DNA from 4 places in the Micromonospora sp. NPDC049529 genome. Region 4 is predicted to be linked to each of the others. Evidence: riboswitches for the same ligand, from Rfam matches in the RefSeq annotation. Region 4 holds a riboswitch; each other region holds the start of a gene.
What was found. A riboswitch is a leader RNA that binds a small molecule or an ion and turns the genes downstream of it on or off. The one in region 4 is predicted to bind cobalamin.
Positions count from the first base shown of each region.

Region 1: another riboswitch for cobalamin. It lies ahead of ACZ6QQ_RS36065 (ribonucleoside-diphosphate reductase subunit alpha); the one in region 4 lies ahead of bluB (5,6-dimethylbenzimidazole synthase).
Region 2: another riboswitch for cobalamin. It lies ahead of ACZ6QQ_RS29315 (VWA domain-containing protein); the one in region 4 lies ahead of bluB (5,6-dimethylbenzimidazole synthase).
Region 3: another riboswitch for cobalamin. It lies ahead of ACZ6QQ_RS27745 (ABC transporter substrate-binding protein); the one in region 4 lies ahead of bluB (5,6-dimethylbenzimidazole synthase).

Region 1 is NZ_JBVJHT010000035.1:9,061-14,260, reverse strand. It holds gene ACZ6QQ_RS36070 (ribonucleotide-diphosphate reductase subunit beta) at 1-491, opposite strand, end outside; gene ACZ6QQ_RS36065 (ribonucleoside-diphosphate reductase subunit alpha) at 530-2,851, opposite strand; cobalamin riboswitch at 3,055-3,290, opposite strand; gene ACZ6QQ_RS36060 (L-lactate permease) at 3,395-5,146, opposite strand.
Region 2 is NZ_JBVJHT010000020.1:5,254-10,453, forward strand. It holds gene ACZ6QQ_RS29310 (acyl-CoA dehydrogenase family protein) at 97-1,092, opposite strand; cobalamin riboswitch at 1,271-1,395, shown strand; gene ACZ6QQ_RS29315 (VWA domain-containing protein) at 1,479-3,503, shown strand; gene cobO (cob(I)yrinic acid a,c-diamide adenosyltransferase) at 3,505-4,107, shown strand; gene ACZ6QQ_RS29325 (cobyrinate a,c-diamide synthase) at 4,101-5,200, shown strand, end outside.
Region 3 is NZ_JBVJHT010000018.1:6,131-11,330, forward strand. It holds gene ACZ6QQ_RS27735 (tripartite tricarboxylate transporter substrate binding protein) at 1-919, shown strand, start outside; gene ACZ6QQ_RS27740 (low temperature requirement protein A) at 949-2,217, opposite strand; cobalamin riboswitch at 2,340-2,551, shown strand; gene ACZ6QQ_RS27745 (ABC transporter substrate-binding protein) at 2,582-3,613, shown strand; gene ACZ6QQ_RS27750 (FecCD family ABC transporter permease) at 3,616-4,692, shown strand; gene ACZ6QQ_RS27755 (ABC transporter ATP-binding protein) at 4,692-5,200, shown strand, end outside.
Region 4 is NZ_JBVJHT010000001.1:553,949-559,148, reverse strand. It holds gene ACZ6QQ_RS02630 (hypothetical protein) at 1-279, shown strand, start outside; gene ACZ6QQ_RS02625 (outer membrane protein assembly factor BamB family protein) at 309-1,526, opposite strand; gene ACZ6QQ_RS02620 (SRPBCC family protein) at 1,734-2,240, opposite strand; cobalamin riboswitch at 2,380-2,580, shown strand; gene bluB (5,6-dimethylbenzimidazole synthase) at 2,614-3,246, shown strand; gene ACZ6QQ_RS02610 (DUF397 domain-containing protein) at 3,623-3,823, opposite strand; gene ACZ6QQ_RS02605 (helix-turn-helix domain-containing protein) at 3,820-4,758, opposite strand; gene ACZ6QQ_RS02600 (hypothetical protein) at 5,097-5,200, shown strand, end outside.

The DNA.
Region 1 (5,200 bases), on a different contig from region 4:
CGGTCCTCGCGGGTACGTAGCTCGCGCAGGTCGAACACGGAGTCGATCCAGCGGAAGCAGAACTCGGCCTTGCGGCGGATCGATGCGATGTTCTCGATCGCGTCGAACGCGGCGAACCGTTCGTTCTCGTCCGGTACGTAGGTGTCGAGCAGGTTCAGGTAGAACTGGACGTGCACGGCCTCCTCGAACAGCTGCCGGGACAGGTAGAGCCGGCCCTCCGGGGAGTTGACGTGCTGGTAGAGGTTGAGCACCAGGTTGTTGGCGACGATGGTGTCGCCGGTGGCGAAGAACGCGACCAGCCGGCCGACCAGGTGTCGCTCGGCCGGGGTCAGCCGATCCAGGTCGGCCAGGTCGGAGTGCAGGTCCACCTCCTCGACGGTCCAGGTGTTCCTGATCGCGTCGCGGAACCGGTCGAAGAAGTGCGGGTAGCGCATCGGCCGCAGGGTCAGGTCCATGCCGGGGTCGAGCAACATGCCGTTCTTGCTGGTCATCGGGCTGCCTAACTGTTCACTGGTGACGGGGGTCGGGGTTACTGGCACGCGTCGCACGACTCGGGGTTCTCCAGGGAGCAGGCGAGTGCCTCGTCGTCGGCGACCGGCACCGGCCGGTTGGTCGCGACGGTGGCCTGCTGGATCCGGGTGGCGGGGCGGGAGCGCAGGTAGTAGGTGGTCTTCAGCCCCGACTTCCAGGCGTACAGGTACATCGAGGAGAGCTTGCCGATGTTCGGTGCGCTCATGAACAGGTTCAGCGACTGGCTCTGGTCGACGTAGGGGGAGCGGGCGGCGGCGAGGTCGATCAGGGAGCGCTGCGGCAGTTCCCACGCGGTCCGGAACAGCTCCCGTACGTCGGCCGGCAGCGCCGCGATGCCCTGGACCGAGCCCTCGGCGCGGCGGATCTCGGTCCGGACCTGCTCGGTCCACCGGCCCAGGGCCTTGAGCTCCCGGACCAGAGCGGTGTTGATCTGGAGGAACTCGCCGGAGAGGGTCTCCCGCTTGAACAGGTTCGACACCTGCGGCTCGATGCACTCGTAGCAGCCGGCGATGGAGGCGATGGTGGCCGTCGGGGCGATCGCGACCAGCAGCGAGTTGCGCAGCCCGTACGCCGCGACCCGGTCCCGTACGGCGGCCCAGCGCTCGGTCTGGGTCGGGGTCACGCCCCACAGGTCGGGTTGGAGTTGCCCCCGGGCGGCCCGCGTCTGCTCGTACGCCGGGTGCGGGCCGAACCGTTGCGCGAGCCCGGCGGAGGTTTCCAGGGCGGTCAGGTAGATCTCCTCGGAGATCCTGGTCGACAACTCCCGCGCCCGGGGCGAGTCGAACGGCAGCCGGAGCGCGAAGAAGACGTCCTGTAGCCCCATCAGCCCGAGCCCGACCGGGCGCCAGCGTGGGTTGCTCGCCGCCGCCTCGGCGCTCGGGTAGTAGTTGATGTCGATCACCCGGTCGAGGAAGACCACGGCGGTGCGAACCGTCTCGCGCAACCGGTCCCAGTCGACGTCGTCACCGGCCAGGTGCGCGGCCAGGTTGACCGAACCGAGGTTGCAGACCGCCGTCTCGCCGTCGCCGGAGACCTCGACGATCTCGGTGCAGAGGTTCGACAGGTGCACCACGTTGCCCGGTTCAGCGGTCTGGTTGCACAGCCGGTTCGACGGGTCCTTGAACGTCATCCACCCGTTGCCGGTCTGGGCCAGGGTGCGCATCATCCGCCCGTACAGGTCGCGTGCCCTGACCTGGCGGACGAACCGGCCGGCGGCCTCGGCGGACCGGTACGCGGCGTCGAACTCGTCCCCCCACAGGTCGGGCAGTTCGGGCACCTCGGCCGGGTCGAACAGCGACCAGACCTCGTCGGCCTCGACCCGCCGCATGAACTCGTCCGGGATCCAGTTCGCCAGGTTCAGGTTGTGCGTACGCCGGGCGTCCTCACCGGTGTTGTCCCGCAGTTCGAGGAACTCCTCGATGTCCGGGTGCCACGGTTCCAGGTAGACGCACGCCGCCCCCTTGCGCCGGCCGCCCTGGTTGACCGCCGCCACGCTCGCGTCCAGGGTCCGCAGCCACGGCACGATCCCGTTCGACAGGCCGTTCGTGCCCCGGATCAGCGCGCCCCGGGACCGGACCCGCGACCAGGCGATGCCGATCCCACCGGCGAACTTCGACAGCTTCGCCACCTGGGCGTACCGGTCGTAGATCGAGTCGAGTTCGTCGCGGGGCGAGTCGACCAGGAAACAGGACGACATCTGGGTGTGCGCGGTGCCGGAGTTGAACAGCGTCGGGGAACTCGGCAGGTAGGCAAGCGTTGACATCAGCCGGTAGAACCCGATCGCCTCGCCGGGGGTCTGCGACAGGCCGCAGGCGACCCGGAGCAGCCAGTACTGCGGTGTCTCCAGCACCAGCCGGTCGGTCGGGTGGCGCAGCAGGTAACGGTCGTGCACCGTACGCAGCCCGAAGTACTCGAACCGCAGGTCGGCGGTGGGGTCGATGGCGTCGTCGAGCTTGCGGGCGTTGACCGCGACGAACCGCGCCGTCTCGTCACCGATCAGCCCGAGTTCGTGGCCGAGCCGGATCGCCTGGCTGAACGAGGCGATGCCCCGTTCGCGTACCTCCTTGTCGACGTAGCCGGCGAGCAGCCGGGCGGCGAGCCGGGAGTACTGGGGCTCCTCGCCGATCATCTCGGCGGCGGTCTGGATCGACAACCGGTCCAGTTCGGCGGTGGTCGCCCCGTCGTAGAGACCGCTGATCGTCCGGGTCGCCACCCGCGTCGGGTCGATGTCGTCCAGGTCGTCCGCCCAGCGCTGCACCGCCCGGACGATCTTGTTCACGTCGACCGGCTCCAGTGCGCCGTCGCGCTCGCGCACCCGCATCGGGGTACGCCGCTGCCCCGCGCTCGGTGAACCGCCGTCCGTCGTCGTACCATCCGCCACCACCTGTGTGACCGTCACCTGTCGCTCCTCGTACTCGTCGCCGACGAGGTCCGGAAGTGCGCGCAGGCAGGCGGAGACGCACCCGAGGGTGCGTCGCAGCCGTCAGCCGTCCCGCGCGGCCTCGGACCGCCGCGCACCGTTGGCCGGGCGCGGCACGACTGGCAGGTCTTCGGACTCGTGGGCGCGGCCACGGAACCCGTGACCCCCTACCGGCCGTCGCTTCCCGGGGGCGTGCCCGGCGTCGGCCGGGCGTCTCCCAGTGCTGTGTGACGGCTGTCGTTCCCACTCACCGCTGCGGGGCAGTCCCGGATTCGCACCGGGTTCCCTCTTGCCTCGGCCGGGTTGGATGCCCGGCCGAACCAGTTGCGTCACGGACTATATATGGGGGGAGCGTGGTTGCTGAACACCAGATGTCGTGTTGGTGTGTCGCCGAGGACACGTGGCGGCGGAGCACTCCCGGCGGTTGGCCCACCGCCACCGCCGTCAGGGCACCATCCAGGACAGGACCGGGGTCGCCTGGAGACCGACCAGCAGCGCCATCGCGGCGATCAGCAGGAGGCTCCAGCCGAAGGTCCGGCGGAACAGGTCGCCCTCCCGGCCGTGCAGCCCGACCGCGCTCGCGGCGATGGTGAGGTTCTGTAGGGAGATCATCTTGCCGACCACGCCACCGGAGGCGTTGGCGGCGGCCACCAGCACCGGGTCGAGGCCGGTCTGCTGCGCCGCGCTCACCTGGAGAGCGCCGAACAGCGAGTTGGAGGACGTGTCGGATCCGGTGAGCGCGACACCGAGCCAGCCGAGTACGGGGGAGAGGAGGGCGAAGAACCCGCCCGCCGCGGCCAGCCAGGTTCCCAGCGTGGTCGTCTGCCCGCTGGCGTTCATGACGAAGGCCAGCGCCAGCAGCCCGCAGACAGTGAGGATCGCCCAGCGCAGGTCGACCAGGGTGTCCCGGTAGGCCCGCACCGCCGTACGCGGCGCGACGCGCAGCAGCGCCATGGTGATCAGACCGGCCAGCACCAGCAGGGTTCCGGTCGAGGACAACCAGTTGAGGCGGAAGAGCGGAATCGTCGACGGCGCCCCGGAGCCGGTCTCCAGGTGCAGACCCGGCCAGTGGAAGGTCACGGTCACCAGGTTCAGCAGCCCGGAGACCGCGGGTACCTGGGAGAGCGCGAAGATCACGACGATCGTGACGTACGGCGAGTAGGCGCGCCAGACGTCGGCCGGCGAATCGGCCCCGTCCACGCCGGGGCGTGCGGCGAGCACGGCCGTCGACGCCGACGGGCGGGCGTCGGCCCCCGGCCGTAATCCGCCGGCACCGACCGGGGTGTCCGGCGACGTCCGCGAACCGACCGGGGTGTCCGGCGACGGCCGCGAGCCACCGTCCGGTTCCCGCTCGGTGCGGTCGGGGTGTTCGGCGGGTTCGCGTCGCGGCGGCCAGCGGCGTACCGCGACCGCCACGGCCACCGCGCTGACCAGGGCGGCGACGATGTCGGCCAGGGCCATCGACAGGTAGTTCGAGGTCAGGAACTGCGCCAGGCCGAAGGTGAGCCCGCAGGTCACCGCGAGGTGCCAGGTCTCGCGCAGCCCGCGGCGTCCGTCGACCAGCCAGATCAGGAGCAGCGGTACGAACACCGCGATCACCGGCACCTGGCGGCCCGCCATCGCCCCCAACTCCGTGGCCGGCAGGTCGGTGACCCGGGCGAGGGTGGTGATCGGCAGCCCCAGCGGCCCGAACGCGGCCGGTACGGTGTTGGCGACCAACGCGACGATCGCCGCGATCATCGGCCGGAAGCCGAGCGCGAGCAGCATCACGGTGGTGATGGCGACCGGGGTTCCCTGACCGGCCAGGCCCTCCAGCAGGGAGCCGAAGCAGAACGCGATGATCAGCGCCTGGACCCGCCGGTCGTCGCTCACCCGGGCGAAGGAGCGCCGCAGCACGTCGAAGGAGCCGACCGCCACCGTCATCTGGTAGATCCAGATGGCCGTGACGAACGTCCAGGCCAGCGGGAAGATGGCGAAGGCCGCCCCCTGGCCGGCGACCAGCACCGCCTGACCGGCGGGCATCGCGTACGCCAGGCAGGCCACCGTGAGCGCGACGACGAGCGCGCCCCACGCGGCGATCCAGGCCCTGACCCGGACCACTCCGAGCAGGACGAAGAGGGTCAGGATCGGCAGACCCGCCACGGCCGCGCTCCACGCCACCGAGTGGGCCACCGGATCAAGAATCGGACGGTACATCTGCCCCGCCTTCGAGCCGCTGCCCATCCCGGCCGGATGAGACACAGTAGGACG
Region 2 (5,200 bases), on a different contig from region 4:
GTGCTGCCATCCCGACAGCCTGGCGCCGGACACCACCAACCCCACGAACGCCGGTCGGCGTGTCACCGGACCCGGCCAAGGATCGTGGTCACGGCACTAGCAGCTCGCTGCGTACCCGGTGAGCCGGTGCAGCAGGGCGTCCCGGATCGCCGGCCGTGAGCCGAAGACCAGCAGGAACGTTGCCTCCCGGACCAGGCGCTGGGCATGCTGGTCGGTGCGCACCGCACGACTGCCGGTGCTCACGGCCAGCGCCGCAGCGGCCCGCAGGGCGAGCTCCGCAGCAGCGGCACGGGCCGCCGGGACATCGCCCGGCTCGGCGGCGACCAGGTCCGCGCGACAGGATTCGAGTACGGCGTCCAGCGGCCCCGGCCCGAGCAACCGCAGGCAGCGGTTCGCCACCCCGAGCGCCAGGAACCCGTTCAACGCCGAACCGGACGCGTCGGTACGGGCCCACTCGGCGTACGGCTCGGTGGCGACCAGCCGCTCGGCCGGCACCCGGTGCCCGGTGAAGACGACGTCGACCGTACGGCTCGCGTTGACCGCCACCAGCGCGAGCGTGTGCACGGTGAGGCCACGGGCCGGGGTGGCGTCGAGCAGGAAATAGTGGATCAGGTCGTCCTCGTCGCGGGCGGCCAGGTACAGGGTGTCGACCAGACCCCAGCCGGTGACCCACGGGGCGGTGCCGTCGAGCAGGTAACCGTCGTCGGTGCGGCGTACCCGCAGTGGGGCCGGACCGGGACGCAGCCCGGCCAGGGCGATGCCGGACCGGCGTTCACCCCGGCTCAGCGGTCCCAGCCAGGTCTCCCGCACACCCGGGCGCTCACTGCTCGCCGCCGCGCGCACCGCGCCGTGATGCTGCAACCAGACGAAGGTGGTGGCCAGGCAGCCGCTCGCGAACGTCTCGACCAGGGCACCGAGGTCGACGGTGGTGTCCCGACCACCGGCCGCCACACCGTAGAAGCCCTCGGCGGCGAGCAGGTCGAGTTGGCTGGTCGGCACCCGTTCGGCCCGGTCGACCGAGAGCGCGGCCGGCAGCAGCACCTCGTCCGCGATCTGCCGGGCCCGCTCCAGCCCCGCCGCCTCAGCCGCCACCACGTCAATCTAGTGCTCCGGCGGCCGAGCCGTCCGGGCACCGTACCCGTGGGGTGATCTTCCCGATACCGGCGCCGACGGACGCGCCCACCCGCAGGTCCGCCGGGGCGCGGTCGGAGCGGTCACGTTGACGACGGAGCGGTCCGTGGGACAGCATGGCCTGCACGAGCGGTGCGCGGAGGAACCCGGTGCGAATCCGGGGCGGTCCCGCCACTGTGACCGGGGAGTGACCTCTCACGTACGGGCCACGGCCGAGCGGCCGGAAGGTCGGGGGGAAGCGTCGATCCGGGAGTCAGGAGACTCCGACCGCTCGGTGACACCCAGCCACACGCGGGCGTGGATACCCGCGGAAGGGACTTGAGCATGGCTGCACGCCTGAGCGGGCGATGACCCCGCCGTACCCGTTCTCCGCCGTCGTCGGTCTGGCCGAACTGCGACTTGCCCTGCTGCTCAACGCGGTCTCCCCGGCGATCGGCGGAGTGCTGGTCCGGGGCGAGAAGGGCACCGCCAAGTCGACCATCGTCCGGGCCCTCGCGGCCCTGCTGCCCGACGTCGACGTGGTGCCCGGCTGCCGGTTCGCCTGCGACCCGGCCAACCCCGACACCGACTGCCCGGACGGCCCGCACGAACCGGGGGCGGGCGGCCAGCGGCGCCGCGCCACCCTGGTCGAGCTGCCGGTCGGCGCCACCGAGGACCGGGTCGTCGGCACCCTCGACCTGCAACGCGCCCTGGCCGACGGGATCAAGGCGTACGAACCGGGGCTGCTCGCCGCCGCCCACCGGGGAGTGCTCTACGTCGACGAGGTGAACCTGCTGCCGGACCACCTGGTCGACCTGCTGCTCGACGCCGCCGCCATGGGTCGGGCACACGTCGAACGGGACGGGGTGTCGGTCAAGCACGCCGCCCGGTTCCTGCTCGTAGGCACGATGAACCCGGAGGAGGGCGAACCCCGTCCCCAACTCGTGGACCGGTTCGGGCTGGTGGTCGCGGTGACCGCGCCCCGCGAGACGGCACCCCGGGCCGAGGTGGTCCGCCGGCGGCTCGCGTACGAGACGGATCCGGTGGGCTTCGCGGCGCGCTGGGTCGACGAGGACGCCGTACTCGCCGGGCGGATCGCGGTCGCCCGCCGACGGCTGCCCTCGGTACGGCTGCCCGATCACGAACTGGACCGGATCGCCGCCATCTGCCTCGGCTACGGCGTCGACGGGTTGCGCGCCGACATCGTGGTGGCCCGTACGGCGGTGGCGCTCGCCGCCTGGCACGACCGGGACGTGGTGACCGCCGACGACGTGGCCGCCGCCGCCCGGCTCGCCCTGCCGCACCGCCGCCGCCGGGACCCGCTCGACCCGCCCGGCGCCGACCAGGACAAGCTTGAGGAACTGCTGCGCGAGCACGCCGCCGACGACGATCCGGAGCCCGAACCGCCGGCCGGACCGGACGACGATCCCGACGGCGGCCCGTCCGACGGTCCGCCCGAGCCACCAGCCGGTGGTCCGCCACCGGGCGGCCCCGACGGTGGCCCGGACACGCCCGACCGGCCCGACGGGTCGCCCCCGCCGGCCACCGGACCGGAGCAGACCGGCCCGGACGAGCAGCCGGTGCCGGAGCAGCGGACGGATGAGCAGCAGAAGGAACAGCCGTCCGCCGGAAACCAGCCGGCGGTCGCGGCGACCAGCCCGTACCGGACCCGTGCCCTGGCCGTACGCGGACGGGGTACCGGCGCGCACACCGGCCGCCGCTCCCCGGCGTACGCCCGGCGGGGTCGGGTGGTCGGGTCCCGGCTGCCGACCGGCCGGCTGACCAGCCTGCACCTGCCCGCCACCCTGCTGGCCACGGCCCGACGCGGTGCCCGCACGGTCACGCCTGCGGACCTGCGCGAGGCGGTGCACGTCGGTCGGGAGGCGAACCTGGTGCTCTTCGTGGTCGACGCCTCCGGATCGATGGCGGCGCGCCGCCGGATGCGGGTGGTCAAGACCGCCGTGCTGTCGCTGCTGCGCGACGCCTACCAGCGGCGGGACAAGATCGGCATGATCACGTTCCGGGGCACCGGGGCGAGCACGGTGCTGGAACCGACCGCCAGCCACGAGGTCGGCGTGCTGCGCCTGGCCGAACTGCGCACCGGTGGCCGTACCCCGCTCGCCGCCGGGCTGCGTCAGGCGGCCCGGACCCTGGAGTCCGAGCGGCGTCGCGACCCACGGCGCCGGCCGCTGCTGGTCGTGGTCACCGACGGCCGGGCGACCAGCGGGCCGGACCCGTTGACCGTCGTGCCGTCGCTGGCCGACATCGCCTCGGTCGTGGTCGACTGCGAGGCCGGACCGATCCGGCTCGGCCTGGCCCGACGGCTGGCCACCGCGCTGGACGCCGACTGCGTCCCGCTGGACGCGCTGCACACTCTCGGAAAGGCGGCCTGACGTGCCTCAGGGCAAGCCGGAGCAGGTACCCGACGACGGCCTCACCACCCGGGAGCGGCGCCGTCAGCCGGTCACGGCGGTGCACACCGGTCAGGGCAAGGGCAAGTCGACCGCCGCGTTCGGGATGGCGTTGCGGGCCTGGAGCGCGGGCTGGCCGATCGCCGTCTTCCAGTTCGTGAAGAGCCCGAAGTGGAAGGTCGGCGAGGAGACCGCCCTGCGTACGCTCGGCGAGAGCGGCCAGGGCGGCAGCGTCGTCTGGCACAAGATGGGCGAGGGCTGGTCCTGGATCCAGCGCCCCGGCACCGAGCGTGACCACGCCGTCGAGGCGGCCGAGGGCTGGGCCCAGATCAAGCGTGACCTGGCCGCCGAGGCGTACCGCTTCTACGTGCTCGACGAGTTCACCTACCCGATCAAGTGGGGCTGGATCGACATCGCCGACGTGGTCGCCACCCTGCGCGACCGGCCCGGCAACCAGCACGTGGTGATCACCGGCCGGGACGCCCACCCGGACCTGGTCGACCTCGCCGACCTGGTCACCGAGATGACCAAGGTCAAGCACCCGATGGACGCCGGCCGCAAGGGCCAGCAGGGCATCGAGTGGTGACGGTTCCCCGACTGGTCGTCGCGGCACCCGCCTCCGGACACGGCAAGACCACGGTCGCGACCGGGTTGCTGGCCGCCTACGCCGCGCGCGGGGTGCGGGTGGCCGGGTTCAAGGTCGGGCCGGACTACATCGACCCCGGCTACCACACGCTCGCCGCCGGCCGGCCCGGTCGCAACCTGGACCCGGTCATGGTCGGCGAGGACCTGGTCGGGCCGCTGTTCGCGCACGGCGCGACCGGCGCCGACCTCGCCGTGGTCGAGGGTGTGATGGGCCTGTACGACGGGCGCGTCGGTGCCGGCGACTTCGGCTCGACGGCGCACGTGGCCGCCCTGCTCGACGCCCCGGTACTGCTGGTCGTCGACGCCTCCGCCCAGGCTCGCTCGGTCGCCGCCCTGGTGCACGGCTTCCGGTCCTTCGGCTCGGCGGCCACCGGGGCGATCCGGATCGCCGGGGTGCTGCTCAACCGGGTCGGTTCCGACCGGCACGAGCAACTGCTCCGGGACGCCTGCGCCGAGGTCGGCACACCGGTGCTCGGAGTGCTGCGCCGGCACGCGGTGATCGCCGCCCCGTCCCGCCACCTCGGTCTGGTGCCGGCGGTGGAGCGGCGGGCCGAGGCGCTCGAATCGGTCGCCGCGCTGGCCAGCCTGATCACCGAGAGTGTCGACCTGGACGCCGTACTCGCGGTGGCCCGCAGCGCGCCGCCGCTGGCCGCCCGGCCGTGGGAGCCGCCGACCGTCGCGGTGACCGGACCGCGCCCGGTGGTTGCGGTCGCCGGTGGTCCGGCTTTCAGCTTCGGGTACGCCGAGACCACCGAACTGTTGCACGCCGCCGGTGCCGAGGTGGCCGTGGTCGACCCGCTGCACGACGAGGCGCTGCCCGCCGGCACGGCCGCCCTGGTCGTCGGCGGCGGGTTCCCCGAGGTGTACGCCGAACAGCTCACCGCGAACGCCCCGCTCCGCGCCGAGGTGGCCCGGCTCGCCGCGTCCGGCGCCCCGATCGCCGCCGAGTGCGCCGGCCTGCTCTGGCTCTGCCGCAGCCTGGACGGCGCCCCGATGTGCGGGGTGTTGGACGCCGAGGCGGTGATGACCGGCAA
Region 3 (5,200 bases), on a different contig from region 4:
CGGCGTCGGACGGCCCGGCGACAACCTGTCCGAGCTGCGGGTGCTGGTGCCGAACGCGCCGGGCAGCGGCTACGACGTGACCGCGCGGATCGCCGCCAAGGCGCTCGACGACGCCGGGATCGTCCGGGGCGTGGAGGTGTTCAACCTGCCCGGTGGCGGGGGCGTGGTCGGCCTGCGCCGGCTCGGTTACGAGCGCGGCAACGGCAGGCTGATGATGCTGATGGGACTCGGGGTGGTCGGCAGCCAGTACGCCGGGACCGCCCCGGTGACGCTCCAGGACACCACGCCGATCGCCCGGCTGATCGAGGAGCCGGCGATCGTGGTGGTGACGCGCGAGTCACCGTACCGGGATCTGGCCGAGCTGGTCGCGGCCTGGCGGGCGAACCCGGCCGCCGTACCGGTCGGCGGCGGGTCCTCGGCCGGCGGCCCGGACCACCTGGCCCCGATGCTGGTCGCGGACGCCGTCGGCATCCCGCCCCGACAGGTCTCCTACCAGCAGTACGACGGCGGCGGTGACCTGCTCGCGGCGATCCTGCACCACCAGGTCGCGTTCGGTGTCTCCGGCCTCAGCGAGTACGCCGACCAGATCAACTCCGGGCAGTTGCGGGTGCTCGCCGTCACCAGTGAGCACCGGATCCCCGGCATCCTCGCCCCGACCCTGCGTGAGGAGGGGGTCGACGTGCTGTTCAGCAACTGGCGGGGCATCGTCGCACCGCCCGGACTGGCGGCGCGGGACGTGGCGGCGATGCGGGACGCGGTCGCCCGGTTGCACGACTCGGCCCAGTGGCGCACCGCCCTGGAGCGGTACGGCTGGACCGACGCCTACCTCGACGGTGACTCGTTCGGCGACTTCCTGCGCACCGAGAACGACCGGCTCGACCACCTGCTCGGCGGGCTCGGCCTGACCGGTACGCGGTAGCGGGGCGCCGGGCAGCAGCGGCGGCGCGGTCAGTCGCTCACGATCGGCCCGTTGTCGGTGGTGTCGACCTCCCGCCCCGGCCCGATCCGCACCCCGGCACCCGAGCCGGCGTCGACCTCGGCTTTCACCTCGACTTCCTCGACGTCGGCTCCGTCCGGGCGGTACGGGCCGATGCCGGAGAACCGGCCCGCGCCGTGCCGACGCAGGATCTCCTGCTCCACCACGTTCACCACGATGATCACCCCGGCCAGGGTGACCAGCGCGGCCAAGGCGGGGATGAACGTGGCGACGGGAAAGAAGACCAGACAGGCACCGGCGGCGAGCAGCCGGCGCCAGGCCACGGTCCGGTGCAGCCGCCACTGGGTGTAGGCGAAGGTGCCCAGGAAGAGCGCGGATCCGCCGTAGAGCAGGGCGGCGTCGCCCATCCTCATTCCGGCCAGCGGTGACCGGACCACCTCGGCCAGACCTACCGAGACGACGATGATCCCGCAACTGAAGCCCAGGTGCGCGTAGAGCAGGATCGACCGGCGTACGTCGCTGTGCCCCTCGGACTGGACCACGGCGCGACGGAACGCCCAGAGACCGTGGATGAAGTAGGCCCACCAGAGCCCGCAGGCCAGCGCGTACGAGCCGGCGACGGCGATCATCCGGGGCCAGGTCAGCGGCAGGCTGGACGCGACCGCGCCGACCTGCACCACGGACTCGCCGAGGACGAGGATGAGCAGCAGCCCGTAGCGGTGGGTGTAGTGCACCGGCCGGACCCGGAACTTCGCCAGTTGCCGGCGCAGCACCAGCGGGCTGAAGATGTCGATCGCGGAGGCGATCCCCCACAGCACGATCCGGGTGTCGCCGTCCGCGATTCCGCCGATCAGCAGCAGCGGACCGGAAATGATCGCGCCGACCCCGTACGGGCCGATGAAGAAGCTCCGCCACTCCCGGAAGTTGTTGAGGGCGAACCCGGCGAGCAGCACCCGGATGATCAGGTAGCTGACGCCGTAGAGCAGGCCCCGGTCGTCGAAGGCGCCGGGGATGGCGAGGGCCAGGACGAGATTGCCGAAGCCGAGGGTGAAGATGACCACCCGGTCGCGGACGTTGCCGATGTCGCGCTGGTTGGCGTAGATCGTGACACCGACCCAGGCCCAGTACATCGAGATGAACAGGATGAGCGCCCGGGCCACGCCCAGCAGGTCGTGGTTGGCGAACAGTTCGGCGGTGATCTGGGTGACCGCGAAGACGAAGGCCAGGTCGAAGAAGAGTTCTTCCCAGGTCACCCCCTTGTCCGACTGCGGCTGCCGCACCGAATCAACATACCGATCACGGTGCGGCGCCGGAGCCGGAGCGACCAGATCACCGGAGCCGATCCAGGCTCGTCTACGCCGTGAGAATCGTCGCTGCGAATGGCGACGAACGGGCGCCGACGCTAGCGTGACGCTGCCGTGGTGCTCGGGAAGACCGGTGCGAAACCGGAGCGGCCCTCGCCACTGTGATCGGGAAGTCGTTGGTCTGGGCCCGGACGCCGACGCGCACCACGCGCGGCGACGGACCGGGCAACCACTGGGCAGCCGCCCGGGAAGGTTGACCGACGGCGTGTCACCCGTCAGCCAGGAGACCGGCCACGGCACCGAACAGACCCATCCACGAGGTGCTGGAGAGGTGGTCCCCATGCGTGTGCGCGCATCCCGACCGCAGTCCCGCCGACGCGTGCTCGCGCCGGCCATCGTCGCCCTGGTCGCCGGGGCGGCGCTCGCCGCCGGCTGCGGAGGCGGCGGCGACTCCCCGGGTACGGATGTCGCCGGGTCGGCGTCGACCGGGCCGGTGACCCTGAGGAACTGCGGATTCGACGTCACCGTCACCGCCGTACCGACCAAGGTCGTGACGATGAACCAGGCGGCCACCGAGATCATGCTCGCGCTCGGCCTGGGCGACCGGCTGATCGGTACGGCCTACCTGGACGACGCCATCCTGCCGGAGTACGCCGACGCGTACCGCGCCGTGCCGGTGCTGGCGAAGGAGTACCCGTCGAAGGAGAAGCTGCTGGAGGTCGGGCCGGACTTCGTCTACGGCTCGTTCGCCAGCGCCTTCGGCGAGGAGGGTGCCGGTGACCGGGGCGCCCTGCGGACCCTCGGGATCGGCAGTTACCTCTCCCCGGCCGGCTGCCCGGCGGACTCCAGGCCGGCGACGCTGACCGTCGACAACGTGTTCGACGAGATCCGCGAGGTCGCCACGATCTTCGGGGTGCCGGACCGGGCCACCGCCCTGGTCGATGCCCAGCGGGCCCGGATCTCGGCGGCCGCCGCGAAGCCGCGCGCCGGTGCCTCGGTCTTCTGGTGGGACGACGGTACGGACGCACCGAGCGCGGGTGCCTGCTGCGGCGCCCCCGGCATGATCATGTCAGCGGTGGGGGCCCGGAACGTCTTCGCCGACGTCACCGGCAGCTGGGGTGACATCAGCTGGGAGGCCGTCGTCGAGCGGAACCCGGACGTGATCGTGCTGATCGACGCCGAGTGGAGCCCGGCCGCGCAGAAGCAGGCCCACCTGGAGAAGAGTCCGACCCTGCGGGACCTGCCGGCGGTACGGGACAAGCGGTTCGTCACCATCCCCTTCTCCGCCACCTCCGCCGGGATCCGCAACGTCACCGCGATCGAGGGGCTGGCGAACGGGCTCGCCGCCGTGGCACCGCGTACCGGCGGCTGAGCGTGACCGCGTACCGGCGGCCCGACGTGACCGTCCCCGGTGCCGGCGGCGCCGGTCGGACCGGTGCCGCCGGTTACGCGGGGCTGCTGTTCGGTCTGACCGCCGCCCTGGTCCTGTCGACCGGGGTGGCGGTCACCATCGGACCGGCGGACCTGTCGCTGGGTACGGTCTGGTCGGTGATCGGGGACCACCTGGGGCTGGTCGGATCGGACGTGCCCCTGCTGCGGGACCACATCGTCTGGCAGCTTCGCCTGCCCCGGGTGCTCACCGCGGCGGTGGTCGGGGCCGGGCTCGCCGCCGTCGGCGCGGTGATGCAGACCCTGACCCGAAACTCGCTGGCCGACCCCTACCTGCTGGGTATCTCCTCCGGCGCGTCACTGGGCGCGGTGCTGGTGGTCGTCGCCGGGTTCGGCGCCGGAGTCTGGGCCGTCTCCACCGGGGCGTTCGTCGGCGCGATCGGGGCGTTCGCGATCGTGCTCGGGCTGGCCAGCCAACGTGCCCGGCTGGCACCGACCCGGATGATCCTCGCCGGGGTGGCGATCGGCCAGTTCTGCGCCGCGGTCACCTCGTTCGTCATCATCTGGCAGGCGGAGCCGCACGCCACCCAGGAGATCACGTTCTGGCTCTCCGGCTCGCTCGCCCGAGCCGCCTGGACCCCACTGGCGTACGGCTGCGCCGCCCTCGCGGTGACCCTGCTGCTCGTCCTGTGGCACGCCCGTACGCTCAACGCCTTCGCGTTCGGCGAGGACGCCGCCGCCACCCTCGGCGTCAACGTCACCGGGGTCCGCTGGTTGCTGCTGGTCTGCGCGGCCCTGCTCACCGGCACCCTGGTCGGCATCAGCGGGGCGATCGGTTTCGTCGGGCTGATCCTGCCGCACGCCGTGCGCTACTTCACCGGGCCGGACCACCGCCGCCTGCTGCCGGTGACGGTGCTGGTCGGCGCCGTCTTCCTGATCTGGGTCGACACCGCCGCCCGGACGCTGTTCGAACCACGGGAACTGCCGGTCGGGGTGCTCACCGCCCTGCTCGGGGTGCCCGCCTTCATCGTGCTGATGCGCCGCCGGGAGGTACGCGGCTGATGCTCACCGCCGCCGGGTTGAGTTGGTCGGTCAAGGGCACCCTGATCGTCGACGGGGTGTCGTGTGCGGTGCCGACCGGCACACTGGTCGGGCTGCTCGGGCCGAACGGCTCCGGGAAGACCACGCTGCTGCGCCTGATCGCCCGGCTCACCACCCCCGACCGGGGCCGGGTGCTGCTCGGCGGGGACGAGCTCACCGGGCTGGACCGGCGTGACCTGGCCCGGCGGCTGGCGCTGGTCGAGCAGCACGCCGACACCGACCTGGACCTGACCGTGCTGGACGTGGTCCTGCTCGGCCGTACCCCGCACCGGCGCTCGTGGTGGGGTGAGGGCGCCGCCGACCTGGCCGCCGCGTACGCCGCACTGGACCGGGTCGACCTGACCGGGTTCGCGGGGCGACGCTGGCACACCCTCTCCGGCGGCGAACGGCAGCGGGTGCAACTCGCCCGCGCGTTCACCCAGGAACCCGAGTTGCTGCTGCTGGACGAGCCGACCAACCACCTCGACAT
Region 4 (5,200 bases):
GAGTCCGGGATGTTACTCGCGACTCTCCCCCGCGAGATACCCAACGGCCCCTGGCAGATCGACGTCGACCTGGAAAGCGGCCTGGTCAAACAGAGTGCGTCCGGAAGGATCACCTTCCCGGATCCGGGCGAGGTCGGCAAGCCGAGCTCGCCGCTGAGTCGCTTCGCCTCACCATGGATCCTGGCCGCTGCGGCACTCGCGGTGGGACTGATCCTGGTCGTCGGACTGACGTTCCTGATCCGCCGCTCGCGACGTCGCCGGGTCAAGGTACCGGTCTAGCCCGACCCGTACCCGGCCGTCAGCGCCAGTCAGCTGGCGGCCAGGATCACCGGCTGTGGCGCCGCGTAGAACTGCGCGTCGTCCGCATCCGAGGGCGCCGCCTGCGCCAGCCGCTCCACCGCGACGAAGCCGTTCGCGGCGTACACGAAACCGGGTCGCCAGGGCACGACCTCGTCGCCCGCGACGAGCGGAAAGCTCGACTTCTGTGCCCCGGTCATCGCATCCAGGGTGATCAACTCGTGGGCGTCGGTGAGCAGGTGCACCAACCCCGGCTGTAGGGCGACGATCCGCACCGGCGCCGGCCCGGTCCGCCGCCACAGCTCGGTCCCGGACCGGACCGAACGGGCCACCAGCTCGTTGCCGCTCGGGGTCAGCGCCACATCGCCGTCGAGCACCGCCTCGGCCGGGTCGAGCACCGGCACCGGCACCGGTTCGCCCCGGTCCAGCAGCCAACCACGGCTGTTGCCGGCGCTGGTCGTACGCATGGCCGAGCAGTTCGAACCGCCGTTGCCACAGCCGACCGGGACCAACCCCAACTCGGGTCCGGCGTCCTCCGGCCGCCACCGGTTGACCAGCCGACCGGTCTGGACGTCGTGGAACTCCGCCACCTGGGGAGCCGCGCAGGCGTCGACGGTGACGAGTTGACCGGCGGTGGTGGTGAGCGCACCGGCCCGGCAGGAACCGTCGATGTCGACCCGCCACAACTCGTGCCCGTCGGCCAGGTCGAGACCGCGCAGCCCGGATCCGCCGATCACCACCAGTACGGCCCGTCCGCTGCTCCCGGTCGCCGGAATCAGCCCGGCCGGGGTGTAGTTCGTGCCGGCTCCGGTGCGCCGCCCGTCGTACCCGTGTCCGGGGGGTGGGCCGTCGGCCCGCCACCTGATCCGGCCGGTACGGGCGTCCAGCGCGACCAGGTCGCCATCCGACCAGCGGCTGACCACGGTCGTCCCGACCGCCACGACGCCGATCAGCTCGGCCGGCCAGCGCCGGTACGACCAGTACGGGGTACGCCGGGTCCGGGCGTCGACCGGCTCGTCGGCGCGCACCTGGCGGGTGGTGGCGTAGATCCGCAGCCGACCGTCGACGATCAGCGGAGCGGAGGCGAGCGTGCCGACCACCCCGATCGCCGGGCGCACCGGAGCGGGATAACCGGTACGGGCGGTGGTGAGCACCTCGGTCGGAGCGAGCACCCGGTACGCGATCACCGCGACCGACGCCACGACCAGCACGGCCGCGATCACGATCACGGCCGGCCGGCGCCGACCCCACCTCCGGCCCCGCGATCGCATCCAGCACCTCCGCCGGGCACCCTACCGAGCCATGCCGGACCGATGCCTGTCAGGTCAGTCGGCAACGCCCCGTCCCGTGTCTCGGCGCCCCGTCCCGTGTCTCGGCCGACGGCGGTAGCCGCTGGGCGGCGCCTCCGGGGACGGGGCTGTGGCGGCCGGTCCCGATCAGGCCGCGGCGGCCGGGTCGCCCCGGTGGTCGCCGTCGGGCGAGGTAACCACGGCGGCCAGGTCGGCCAGGTCACGACGGAGCGCTCCCTCGACGGTACGAGCGGCCAGCCCGCCGAACACCAGCGCGAGCAGGCGCGCGTACGGCGCCGTCACGGCGCCCTCCTGGACCACGCTGACCGCGGTCCAGCCACGCCGACGGCGCCGCCCCTCGACCGGTGTGAAGGAGTACACGGTCCGGTAGTCGACGCCGACGCCGGACGAGCTGACCGTGAGCCGGTGCGGCGGACTCGCCTCGTCCACCCGGAACTCCTCGATCAGCTCGGTGCCGTCCGGCAGGCGGTGACTCTCCCGCCAGACCGTGCCGACCCGCATCGGGCCGGTGGTCAGCACCTCGATCCCGTTGATCGTCGAGAGCCAGTCGGACCGGCCGGGCAGGTCGGTGAAGACCTGCCACAGTTCCTCGGCGGACGCCTGCACGAGCCGGGTCACCGCTACCGTCGCCATCGCACCTCCCCAACCTCCACCGTACGGCGGGTGACCGACCATCCACGCGAACATTCGCGGAAGGCGACGAGAACGTGACGCGAGTGACGCCGGGAACCTGTCCTCGCCGTCCGCCGAGCCGGTGGCGCTAGGGTTCGTCCTGGCACAAACGTTGCGAGGTGCCCCGCGCGAGCGGGGAGAATCGGGAAGCCGGTGTGAATCCGGCACGGGCCCGCCGCGGTGACCGGGGAGCTGCCACCCACGCGTACGAGACGCGGCCACTGGCCCGAACAGGGCTGGGAAGGCGGGTGACCAGCGCAGATCCGGGAGTCCGAAGACCGGCCTCGCTGTCACCTGCCCCGTTCTCGGGGCACGAGCGCAGCGGGAGCCTGCCTTGGACACGGATCTTTACGAGGTCATCCACCGTCGCCGGGACGTACGCGGCCAGTTCACTGGAGCACCGATCGCCGACGAGGTGTTGGAGCGGGTACTGACGGCGGCGCACGCCGCGCCGAGCGTCGGGCTCTCCCAGCCGTGGGACTTCGTCCTGGTCCGGGATCCGGACCTGCGGCGGGAGTTCCACCGGCACGTGGAGCGGGAGCGGGACAGCTTCGCGGCCACCCTGGAGGGTGAGGCCGCGCGGCGGTTCGCCGGGATCAAAATCGACGGCGTACGCGAGTCGACCCTGTCGATCGTCGTCACGTACGACCCGGAGCGGGGTGGCCCGTCGGTGCTCGGCCGGCACGCGATCGCCGACGCCGGGCTCTACTCGGTCTGCCTGGCGATCCAGAACCTCTGGCTGGCGGCGAGTGCCGAACAGCTCGGGGTCGGCTGGGTCTCCTTCTACCGGGAGACGTTCCTGCGTGACCTGCTCGGCATCCCGGCCACCATCCGCCCGGTCGCCTGGCTCTGCCTGGGCCCGGTGACCCACTTCGAGCAGACGCCCGACCTGGAACGACACGGCTGGCGCCAACGCCGCCCCCTGTCGGCGGCGCTGCACCACGACCGCTGGCACCCGTCGGCCTGAACCTCTCCGTCGGGAACCGGTCGGCAGGGGCGAGCCGCCCTGCGGGCCGAGGTCGCCGCCCTGGAACAGCTCACCGCATCCGTACCGCCACCGACCCCGGCACGACCAGCTCAGACTCAGACTCGACCGATCCGGGGCGACCGTGAGCTGCCTGACCGCGCCGGGACTCTCACAGCGCGATTGGCAAAGTTTGCCTAAAAACCCCGGTTTGCCTGCGACAGCTAAACGTGGGTTTTTAGGCAAACTTTTACTGTCCGCAGACGCCCCACCTCGGCGCCGAAGCGCACGGACAGACCATGATCGACGCCCGCTGAGCTGTTCTGTTGACCGCCCCCACAACAGGTGAGCGCGCGTGGATCATGTGTTCACCCAGCCGTCAGCGACGGAAGGCACCTGACTTCGCCCCACCGACGAACGCCATCCAACCCGCCGACTCCACCACCAGCACCGGCCCAGCCACATCCTTCGAATCACGCACCCCGACAACCCCCACCAGGTTGTCCGCCACCTCAACGCACTGACCTTGATCATTCGAGCGACTGCTCTTGCGCCAGCGGGCTCCTGAAAGACTGCTCACGACTCATACTCCTTCGCCGCGCGCACGAACTCATCGCGCGATGCGGCCTCGTTCAGTGCTGACGCGGTGATGTCCTCGAAGGCAAGGGCGTACCGCGCGGTCTCGGCTGGCTTGTCCAGGTAGAGAGCACCGGTCAGGCCCTCCACGTAGATTGTCGTGGGTTCCTGGCGCTTCGGAAAGTCCATGATGGTAAATCCACCGACCATGGTGCCTCCGTGGATGCCGGCGCTGAACGGCAGCAGGCGGATGGATACGTTGGGCAGCTCGCTTGCCTCGGCCAGGCGCCGCAGCTGCCGGGCCATGATCTGCCCATCCCCGACGGGCCGACGAATGACCGCCTCGTCGAGCATCACGTCGAATACCGGCGCTTGCGGGTCGAGCCTGGTCAGCAGGCGGGCCCTGCTCATCCGCACCGCGACGCGCCGCTCAATCTCATCGGGTGACAACCCCAGCACGCTTCTCTTGAACACCGCTGTGGCGTACTCCCTGGTTTGCAGGACGCCGGAGACGAGATCGGTGTGGTACTCGCGGAGCTTGCTCGCGGCCTCTTCGAGACCGATGAACAGCTCGAACCAGGGCGGGATGTCCGCGTAGTCGTGCCACCAGCCCTTGGACTTGGTGTGCGGGGCGATGGCGGTGAGGGCGGTGGTGGTCTGCTCGTCGGCGCCGTACAGGTCGCACATGGCCTTGACGTCGACCGTACGGGCGGGCAGCTCGCCGCTCTCGAAGCGCCACAGCTTCGTCACCGACCACTCCAGCGCACGGGCGGCGTCCACCTGCGGCATACGCGCCTCGTGTTCGCGGAGCCGGCGCAGCTCCCGGCCGAGCTGTCGACGCGGGACGGTCGACCCGACAACGGACTCCGGCATGATGCTCCCCCCGGCCTGTGCATCGTCCACTCGTCCGGTCGTGCTGTCGGCAAAGACGATGCGCACTCGCCCGATGTCGGGCCTCGGCTATTCGTACCTATCTCTACCACATCCCCTGGTGACCATTGCGTCACCGAAACGGATCGAGGAAGCTTCGGGTTGTTCGAATAATCATCCGAAAAACGCCCGAACCGGGCGCGATTCGCCGTGCCCGACCACGGACGGGCAGGTCTGGAGGGTGTCATGCGCACAGCCGTGGCCGGTCAGTCCGATCCCGAGGATCCGGACGAAGAACAAGAGCCTTCCCCGTACGACAACCGGTCCGACCATCATGACGACAGGGAGAACCGCACCGGCGGTCGTACCGGGGTCAACCGGGGACCCGGCTGGCCGAGGCGGCGGATATGAGCATTCTTTCCCGCTACCTCTGGCCGGAGATCGTCCGCTTGGCACACAACGTCGTCACCGCGCACCGCGACGGGAAGATGTGCGAACGGTGTGCGGAGCC